3 regions of the Mesorhizobium sp. WSM4898 genome follow, and region 2 is predicted to be linked to each of the others. Evidence: riboswitches for the same ligand, from Rfam matches in the RefSeq annotation. Region 2 holds a riboswitch; each other region holds the start of a gene.
What was found. A riboswitch is a leader RNA that binds a small molecule or an ion and turns the genes downstream of it on or off. The one in region 2 is predicted to bind thiamine pyrophosphate.
Positions count from the first base shown of each region.

Region 1 (3,273 bases), on a different contig from region 2:
CAGGCCGAGATGCTCCATCAGATAAGTGGCGCGATGCGGGTCGTCGGCCGGCCCGAGGCCGGCTTCGACATAGGCGCGCACGCTGGCGAAGCCATCCATATCGGGCATTTGCGGCAGGTAGCGCACCGTTGCCGAGGGCTGGCGGAATACTTCGCCGTCCTGCGGTTCGATCAGCCCCGCGACGATCTTGAGCAGCGTCGACTTGCCCGAACCGTTGCGGCCTACAAGCGCGATCTTCTCGCCGGCGGAGGCGCTCAGTGCCGCGCCGTCGAGCAGCGGCGTGCCGCCAAAAGTCAGTTTTATGCCATCCAGATTGAGAAGAGGCGGGGCCATGTCAGCTTTCGGGAAGAGGATAGGGGTGGGCGAGCAGCAGCGCCCGGCCACGCTCGAGCGCGATCTCGAGCCGATCCTTGATCTCATTTGATATGGTAAGCGATGAGCCGAACGCCACCTCGACACCGTCCAGCGGCCATTTGGCGCCTGAGACCGTCAGGCCGGCGAGGTCGGAGAAGCCGAGCACCGAGAACAGCGTGCCCTCGGCGTAGTCGAAGCCGGCTTTGCCCGGCAGGATGGGCACGCCCTCCTGGGCGCCGCTGGTCAGCAGCACGGTCGTGCCCGCCTCGGCCAGCCGCACGCTTAGAGCCAAATGCAGAAAGGCATGATCGGCGCGCTTGCCGCCGAAGGCGCCGGCCAGCACCAGGCTGGTGGCGCCGCGCGCCAGCGCCGCGGCAATGGCGAGCTCGCCGTCGGTCATATCCTTCTCGGTCGGGAAAATCTTGCGCGGCACGGCGGCCAGATTCTCCGGCAGGCTCGCCGGCACCGAGTCGAAATCTCCGACCCAGAGCTCCGGCAGCAGGCCAAGCATATCGGCATGGCCGATACCGGCATCGGCGGCGATGATGCGGGAGCCTTCGATCTGGCGATCGAGCCGAGGCGTGCGGACGAGATCGCCGCCAAGCAGGATGGTGAATGTGCCCATGGCCGTCGCCCTTACCAGCCCGGCCAACGAAACGGAAGCGGGCGCGTCCAAACGGAATCGCACTTCGCTACCGCGGTGAACCCTGATGGATGCCCAGGAAACTTCCGCTTGCGCGCCGCATCGGCCGGGCCTATGTCTCGAAATGCTCTAACGGGGTGCCGGACGCTGATTTTGCGAACCGGCTGAGAGGCACAAAGCCAACCCGCTGAACCTGATCCGGTTTGTACCGGCGGAGGGATTAGACGTTTCGGACCATCCGACGCCTCAATTCCTTTAACGCGAACGAAGGAGGCGCCGATGCGCTCGCTATTGTCCAACCTTGTTCTTGCAGTCGGCCTTGTTTCGCTTTTGGCAGGCGGACCTGCCGAGGCTAAAGACAAGCTTACCGTCTACACCTACGAAAGCTTCACCGCCGACTGGGGTCCCGGGCCCGCGGTGAGGAAGGAATTCGAGGCCGAATGCGGCTGCGATCTTGAATTCGTCTCGGTTGCCGACGGCGTGGCACTGCTCAACCGCGTCAAGCTGGAGGGCGCCGGCACCAAGGCTGATGTCGTGCTCGGCCTTGATACCAACCTGACCGCGGATGCCAAGGCGAGCGGCCTATTCGCGCGGCATGGCGCGGTGGCCGATTTGAATGTGCCCGGCGGCTGGAAAGACGACACTTTCGTGCCTTTCGACTACGGCTATTTCGCCGTCGTCTACGACACCGAAAAGCTGAAGACGCCGCCGAAGAGCTTGAAGGAACTGGTCGAGGGCGCCGGCCCCGACAAGATCATCATCCAGGATCCGCGCACTTCGACGCCGGGCCTCGGGCTGCTGCTGTGGGTCAAGTCGGTCTATGGCGACAAGGCGCCGGAAGCCTGGGCCAAGCTGAAGCCGAAGGTGCTGACCGTGACGCCGGGCTGGAGCGAGGCCTATGGTCTGTTCACCAAGGGCGAGGCGCCGATGGTTCTCTCCTATACCACCTCGCCGGCCTACCACATGGTGGCCGAGAACACCGAGCGCTATCAGGCGGCGTCCTTCGAGGAGGGCGAATATCTGCAGATCGAGGTCGCCGGCATCACCAAAACCGGCGCGAAGAACCCGCTGGCGGAAAAATTCATAGCCTTCATGACCGGGCCCAAGTTCCAGGACATCATCCCGGAGACCAACTGGATGTTCCCGGCCGGCAAGACCGACAAGCCGCTCAACCCGGCCTTCGAAAAGCTGGTGAAGCCGACCAAAACCCTGCTGTTCAGCCCGGACGAGGTGGCGGCCAACCGCAAGGCCTGGGTGGATGAATGGCTGGCGGCGATGAGCAAGTAGGACGCAGGATGGCGCTTGAGCACCCCCCTCTGTCCGGCCGGCCATCTCCCCCGCAAAGGGGGAAATTCGCGGTCATCGGTGATTTCGCTAGCCGCCGACGGTGTAGGAAGAGCGGCAAAGCTGCCAATCTCCCTCCTAGAGTGGGAGATGTCCGGCAGGACAGAGGGGGGTGCGACGGAACGTGGCGTTCGCTAGCTCGAGCCAACGTGGTGCAGCGTGCAATCCACGCCGCGCCCTGACCCTCGCATCACCGCCGGCATCATCGCCCTTGTCGCCATCACTTTGCTCATCGGCGGCGCCTTCGCCGGCCTGATCCTCGAAGGCGCGAGCGGTCCGTCCAGCGCTGCCGCGGCCTTCGACAGCTATCTGCTCCGCGTCGCCCGCTTCACGCTTTGGCAGGCGCTGCTGTCGACATTGCTTTCGGTCTTGCCGGCAGTGTTCGTCGGCCGCGCCCTGTCCAGGCAAACGAACTTTCCCGGACGTCGCCTGATCCTGCAGTTGTTCACGGTGCCGCTGGCGCTGCCGGCCATCGTCGCCGCGCTCGGCGTGTTGGCGCTCTACGGCCGTGCCGGTTATTTTGCCGGCATCCTCGGCACGTTCGGCGGTGGGGAATGGCCGGGCATTTACGGCCTTTCCGGCATCCTGGTCGCGCATGTCTTCTTCAACCTGCCATTGGCCACGCGGCTGTTCCTCGAGGCGCTCGGCACCGTGCCGGCCGACCAGTGGCGGCTGGCGAGCCAGCTCGGTATGGACGCTCGGTCGGCCTTCCGGCTGATCGAATGGCCGGCGCTGCGCACGGTGCTGCCGGGGGTCGCCGGGCTGGTCTTCATGCTGTGCATCACCTCCTTCACAATCGTACTGACGCTGGGTGGCGGGCCGGCGGCGACGACGCTAGAGGTCGCGATCTACCAGGCGCTGCGCTTCGATTTCGATCCCGCGCGGGCCGTGACACTAACGTTTCTGCAGATCGTGCTGACCTTCGTCGTGGT
Region 1 is NZ_JARTVQ010000011.1:92,970-96,242, forward strand. It holds gene P9228_RS28155 (ABC-F family ATP-binding cassette domain-containing protein) at 1-333, opposite strand, end outside; gene P9228_RS28160 (thiamine diphosphokinase) at 335-979, opposite strand; TPP riboswitch at 1,121-1,234, shown strand; gene thiB (thiamine ABC transporter substrate binding subunit) at 1,277-2,284, shown strand; gene thiP (thiamine/thiamine pyrophosphate ABC transporter permease) at 2,501-3,273, shown strand, end outside.
Region 1: it holds a riboswitch for thiamine pyrophosphate, as region 2 does, so the genes downstream of both, thiB (thiamine ABC transporter substrate binding subunit) here and thiC (phosphomethylpyrimidine synthase ThiC) in region 2, are expected to answer to the same signal.

Region 2 (3,273 bases):
TGCAGGACTACCATCGCTTTCTGGCCGCCGCGACCGCGGCCTTCCAACACGACCAGGTCGAGATCCTGCGTGTCGCCAATCCGGACTGGTTCATCTTCCACAATCTTGGCCAGCTTGCCGACATCGACTTCCGCGGTCAGTTCGGACAGGACCTCGATTTCATCGGCTTCGACATCTATCCGATGCTCTATGACGAGATGCGCCGAACCGGCGGGCATGCGGCGACCCAGGCCCTCCATCTCGACATATGCCGCGCCTATTCCGGCAACTTCATCGTTCCGGAGCAGGCCTCAGGCTTCGGCAGCCAGCCCGGCTTCTCGACGATGACGCCGGAGCCCGGCGAGATGCGTCGCATGGCCATGACCTCGGTGGCGCGCGGCGCCGACGGTGTCATGTTCTTTCGTTGGCGTCCCGCGCATTTCGGCGCCGAGATCTACTGGATGGGCGTCATCGATCACGACGACGTGCCGCGCCGCCGCTATGACGAGGCAGGCCGCTTCTTCCATGAGATCGCCGCCGCGAAGGAGCAGATTCTTGGCACCGCAGTGCGCATGGACCTCGGCATCGCCGGCGCGGACTTCGACAACCAGGAGGCTCACAAGACCTATCCGATCGGCCTCCCCAGTCCGCTCGAAGACGCGACGCTGCTTCATCGCCACTGCTATCAGAACGGCATTGCATGCGGGTTCATTCATCCCGAAGACGATCTTTCGCGGCTCAAGGCGCTCTACGTCCCGCATTGGGTGATGTGGAAGGATGAATGGAACGAGGCTGTTGAAACATTCGTCCGCAACGGCGGTACGCTGATCCTATCGGCATTGAGCGGGACGAGGGACGAGAACAACCACATCATTCGCGAGCAGGCGCCCGGCAAGGCCCTTGCAGCCCTGAGCGGCGTCAGGGTGGCGGAGTTCGGCCGCGTCGTTCCCGAAGGCGGCAGCGGCCTGTTTCCGCTGTTTCGTCCGGCTCCGATGGGCGCCTATGCACCGCCGCCGCTCCCGGCCTCGTCCGCGGAACGCAAATACCTGTTCACCCTTGGCAATGAAGAATTCCAGGCTGCGCATTTGTACGAGGTGCTTGATGTAGCGCCTGACACCGAGGTGCTCGGCATCTGGTCGAACCGCTTCGCCGCCGGCTCTCCGGCAATTACCGCCCGCAAGGTTGGGCAAGGTCGGGTTGTCTATGTCGGCACGTATCTCACGCCGCAACTGACGGAGAAGCTTGTCGATGTCGTGCTGGCCAAAGCCGGTATAGCGCCTTTGCTGCCCGACCTGCCTGCCGGGGTGGAGGTCTCTGTCAGGGAAGCCGACGACCGCCGGCTGATGTTCGTGCTGAACACCACGGAAGTCGCCGTGATCGTAACCAACGTCCCAAAGGGCCTCGACCTGCTGACGGGCAAGGCCGTTGAAGGAACGCTGCAACTCGACCCTTACGGCTGCGCAATAATTCGGTCCTGAACAAATCGAACCAGCGTCCGTAGACGCCGAACAGATGCTCTTCGAGGCGAAAAATGCGTTCTTCAATCCGCCGCCACAAGGGATCGCAAAAGCGTTTCCTTGGCGGATGACAAGTGGGCCCCGACTGCCAGCTCGACGCGCGCAAGGTCGTGGCTCAATGGGCGTCGATGTAAGAGTTGCTCGATCAAAGCTGCGTGGCTGCGCCCCTTCTCGTCGCTTGTTCGAGGCTGGAGAAGTCATGAAGTCGAGTTGACAGGATAGCGTCGCATCGTCCAACCTAGGCGCCTCACCAGGGGAGTCCCGGCAAGGGGCTGAGATACTGCTAATAGCGCGCAGTGACCCGTTGAACCTGATCCAGTTCATACTGGCGTAGGGACGGTGCGAGGTTTCGCGGGTCGGCAATCCGGCTTCGGCATTCGGGCAGTGCCCGCATCCTAAGCGAAGCGTCACTTCCTCCTCATCGCGTGGACTGGGTCTCCGTGCACTCGAGCAAGGAGGCTCACTCATGGATGCCCACACCCCGACCGTCACCGTCGGCGAATTGCCCGCTTCGAAGAAGGTCCACAAACCCGGTCAGCTCCACCCGGAGCTGCGGGTGCCGATGCGCGAGATCTCGGTCCACCCGAGCGCCGGCGAGCCGCCGGTCACGGTCTATGACTCGTCCGGTCCCTACACGGACACCGCGATGAAAACCGACATCGAGCGTGGCTTGCCACGGCTGCGCGAGGCATGGATCGAGGCGCGCAGAGACGTGGAGCGCTACGAGGGCCGCACGATCAAGCCGGAAGACAACGGCTTCGTCTCAGCCGATCGCCTGACGCCGGAATTCCCGGTTCGCAACAGACCGTTGCGCGCGGCCGGCGGCCGCGCCGTCACACAGCTCGCCTATGCGCGCGCCGGCATCATCACGCCTGAGATGGAGTTCGTCGCCATCCGCGAGAACCTCGGCCGTGAGCAGTTGCGTTCGAAAGTTCAACGTGATGGCGAAAGCTTCGGCGCCGCGATCCCCGACTTCGTCACGCCGGAATTCGTGCGCGACGAGGTGGCGCGCGGCCGCGCCATCATCCCGTCCAACATCAACCACCCGGAAAGCGAGCCGATGATCATCGGCCGCAATTTCCTGGTCAAGATCAACGCCAATATCGGCAACTCCGCCGTCACCTCGTCGATGGCCGAAGAGGTCGAGAAGATGGTGTGGGCGATCCGCTGGGGCGCCGATACGGTGATGGACCTCTCGACCGGGCGCAACATCCACAACATCCGCGAATGGATCGTGCGCAATTCGCCGGTGCCGATCGGCACCGTGCCGATCTACCAGGCGCTGGAGAAGGTCGGCGGCGTCGCCGAGGAACTGACCTGGGAGGTGTTCCGCGACACCCTCATCGAGCAGGCCGAGCAGGGCGTGGACTATTTCACGATCCATGCCGGCGTGCGCCTGCCCTATATCCCGCTGACCGTCGACCGCGTCACCGGCATCGTGTCGCGCGGCGGCTCGATCATGGCCAAGTGGTGCCTGCATCACCACCAGGAGAGTTTTCTCTACGAGCATTTCGAGGAGATCTGCGACATCGCCCGGGCCTATGACGTGGCGTTCTCGCTCGGCGACGGCCTTCGCCCCGGCTCGATCGCCGATGCCAATGACGCGGCCCAGTTCGCCGAGCTGGAAACGCTCGGAGAGCTCACCAAGATCGCCTGGTCCAAGGACTGCCAGGTGATGATCGAGGGCCCCGGCCACGTGCCGATGCACAAGATCAAGCAAAACATGGACAAGCAGCTCGCGGTCTGTGGCGAAGCGCCGTTCTACACGCTTGGACCG
Region 2 is NZ_JARTVQ010000002.1:778,089-781,361, forward strand. It holds gene P9228_RS11175 (beta-galactosidase) at 1-1,457, shown strand, start outside; TPP riboswitch at 1,739-1,851, shown strand; gene thiC (phosphomethylpyrimidine synthase ThiC) at 1,963-3,273, shown strand, end outside.

Region 3 (3,273 bases), on a different contig from region 2:
TCTCGGCGACGGTGACCGTCGCGCCGCGGGCGGCGAGTTCGAAAGCGACGGTGAGGCCGGCAACGCCGGCCCCTTTGACGAGCACCCTCATGATGGTTTGGGAGCCTCTGGCACGACCGGTACGCCAGTCTCGTCCGCCTGCATGTAGAGATCGCCGCCCTCCCGGTATTTTGCCGCCATTGCCGCCATGCCTTCCTTCTGGGCCTCGGCACGGATGTCGTGGGAAATGCGCATGGAGCAGAATTTCGGCCCGCACATCGAACAAAAATGTGCCAGCTTGTGCGCCTCCTTGGGCAAGGTCTGGTCGTGGAAGGACCGTGCGGTTTCGGGGTCGAGCGACAGGTTGAACTGGTCCTCCCAGCGGAACTCGAAGCGCGCGCGCGAAAGGGCATCATCCCTGGTTTTCGCTGCCGGATGGCCCTTCGCCAGATCGGCTGCATGGGCGGCTATCTTGTAGGTGATCACGCCAATCTTGACGTCGTTGCGGTCGGGAAGGCCGAGATGCTCTTTCGGCGTGACGTAGCAAAGCATTGCGGTGCCGAACCAGCCTATCATGGCGGCACCTATCCCTGAGGTGATGTGGTCATAGCCCGGCGCGATGTCGGTCGTCAGCGGCCCCAACGTGTAGAACGGCGCCTCACCGCACACTGCGAGCTGCTTGTCCATGTTCTGCTTGATCTTGTGCATGGGGACATGGCCCGGGCCTTCGATCATCACCTGGCAGTCCTTTGCCCAGGCAATCTTGGTGAGTTCTCCAAGTGTTTCCAGTTCGGCGAATTGCGCCGCGTCGTTCGCATCGGCGATTGAACCGGGACGAAGGCCGTCGCCGAGCGAGAAGGAGACGTCATAGGCTCTGGCGATGTCGCAGATCTCCTCGAAATGCTCGTAGAGGAAGCTCTCCCGGTGATGGTGCAGGCACCATTTGGCCATGATCGAGCCGCCGCGCGAGACGATGCCCGTGACCCGGTCGACGGTCAGCGGGATGTAGTGCAGCCGCACGCCGGCGTGGATGGTGAAATAGTCGACGCCTTGCTCGGCCTGCTCGATCAGCGTGTCGCGGTAGACCTCCCAGTTCAGATCCTCGGCGATGCCGTTGACCTTTTCCAGCGCCTGATAGAGCGGCACCGTACCGATCGGCACCGGCGCATTGCGCACGATCCAGTCGCGGATGTTGTGGATGTTGCGGCCGGTCGACAGGTCCATCACCGTGTCCGCGCCCCAGCGGATAGCCCAGACCATTTTTTCGACCTCTTCGGCCATCGACGATGTGACAGCCGAGTTACCGATGTTGGCGTTGATCTTGACCAGAAAATTGCGACCGATGATCATCGGCTCGCTCTCGGGATGATTGATGTTGGCGGGAATGATTGCGCGCCCGCGCGCCACCTCGTCGCGCACGAATTCGGGTGTGACGAAATCTGGGATCGCCGCGCCGAAGGCTTCGCCGTCGCGTTGCAGCTTGCCGCGCATCACCTCGCGGCCGAGATTCTCGCGGATGGCTACGAACTCCATTTCTGGCGTGATGATGCCGGCGCGCGCATAGGCAAGTTGGGTCACCGCCTTGCCCTGCTTGGCCTTGAGCGGCCGATTGCGTATCGGAAATTCCGGTGTCAGGCGCTCGCCGGTGGCGAATCCATTGTCTTCCGGCCGGACGTGGCGGCCGTCATAGGCTTCGACATCGCCACGCGCCGTGACCCATTCGTGGCGAAGCCGGGCAAGGCCTTTTTCGATGCTGGTTTCGACTGATGGATCGGTGTAGGGGCCGGACGGATCGTAGACGGTGACGGGCGGTTCGCCGGCCGTCGGATGGACGGAAATCTCGCGCATCGGCACCCTGATCTGCGGGTAGAGGACGCCGGGCTTGTGGATTTTCCGCGAGGCGGGCAGTGGTCCCGTCGATACGGCGGGGGTGAGGGCATTCATCGTGAGGCTCCTTTGCTCATGCATTGGAGACCCAGTTCTGTGCCGGAAGGATGAAAAGACGCTTCTGTAGACCTGCTGCAACAGGACCTCGGGCGTAAACTCCCGCAAAGCGCTTGCACCGTCCCTACGCCAGTATGAACTGGATCAGGTTCAACGGGTCACTGCGCCGCGAAAGCCAGCAGTATCTCAGCCCCTTGCCGGGACTCCCCTGGTGAATGCCTTAGGTTGAACGGGCTGACGCTATCTTGTCAAGCGCATTCGGGCGCCTTCGGCCGGTGGCGACGACCGGCGGCCAGCCGGGCGGAGAGCTCGCGCATGCATCGGGGACAAGTCACGCCCCGTAGACCGGGGCTGAATGGCCAAAGCCTCATTCGCTTCGTGAAGGATGGAGAAACTGTATTGGCCATGTGCGCGTATCGACCAAGTAGCTCAGGCGGTCACGGATGTGGTTATTCTGGTCGAAGGTGACGAACGGCCTTGGGGGTCACCTCCTTTAGGATTCAGAGGTTGGAAGACGGCTTCTCGCGATCACGGCCATCAGGAAATACCTGTCTTCGGCTCAACCTCGACATGGCGTCCGATCGACCGCAGATATACAGCTATCTCGTTCATGAGATGATCGCGTTCGCCGTAGATTTCAGCAATCCTACGCAGCTGTGGCTCGACGGCCCTCCGTTGCGCTGGCGTGAAATCAGCATCGCCAAAGACGTATCCCAAGTTGCCAATCGCGCAAATTTTGCAGCCGGCGTCCACAACTGCTTGTACGAATGCCGGAATGTCTTTTTCTTGCATGGTCTTCATGTCGAACCTCTCGTGAATGGCGTGCTTGCGCCCCAATCTGCCTTTTCAGCGTGTCCTCTGGGCGGCGCAAGCCCTGAGCGTGACTGTGCACGGGCAACCTCGACTATCCCATCTGCCACGCTCTTTAGAATCGGTGGGGTCTGGTGATCGCAGGCTGGGCCACTCAAAAGCCTGCAAGAAGAAAGTCATGGCGACCATTGCTCAAGATCGCAAGGGTGCGTGCAAGACCTTCCGTTGGCAGTCATGCACGCTCGCTCAGAGATAGTCCGGCCGCGGAAATTCTCCCTTATTCGTAAGAAAGCTCATTGAGCAACTGGGCATTGAGCAACTGGGTCTCACGTCACGGGTCTCGTGTGCTTCACAGCCGAAAAATAGCCGCCGTGGCAATTCTCGAAAAGTGCAGGCTACCTCGTTAAGGACACTGCGGATGATCGTTCGCGCTTGGCAAAAGCGAACGGATTAGTCTATGGCTCTCGGCAGGGGGGCGAGTTATGCGGCGGGTGCGAATCCTTCAAGTAGGCGATATTCACTATCCGGACTGGCATCCTT
Region 3 is NZ_JARTVQ010000017.1:28,646-31,918, forward strand. It holds gene thiO (glycine oxidase ThiO) at 1-91, opposite strand, end outside; gene thiC (phosphomethylpyrimidine synthase ThiC) at 88-1,923, opposite strand; TPP riboswitch at 2,027-2,143, opposite strand; gene P9228_RS30255 (hypothetical protein) at 2,461-2,724, opposite strand; gene P9228_RS30260 (metallophosphoesterase) at 3,216-3,273, shown strand, end outside.
Region 3: it holds a riboswitch for thiamine pyrophosphate, as region 2 does, so the genes downstream of both, thiC (phosphomethylpyrimidine synthase ThiC) here and thiC (phosphomethylpyrimidine synthase ThiC) in region 2, are expected to answer to the same signal.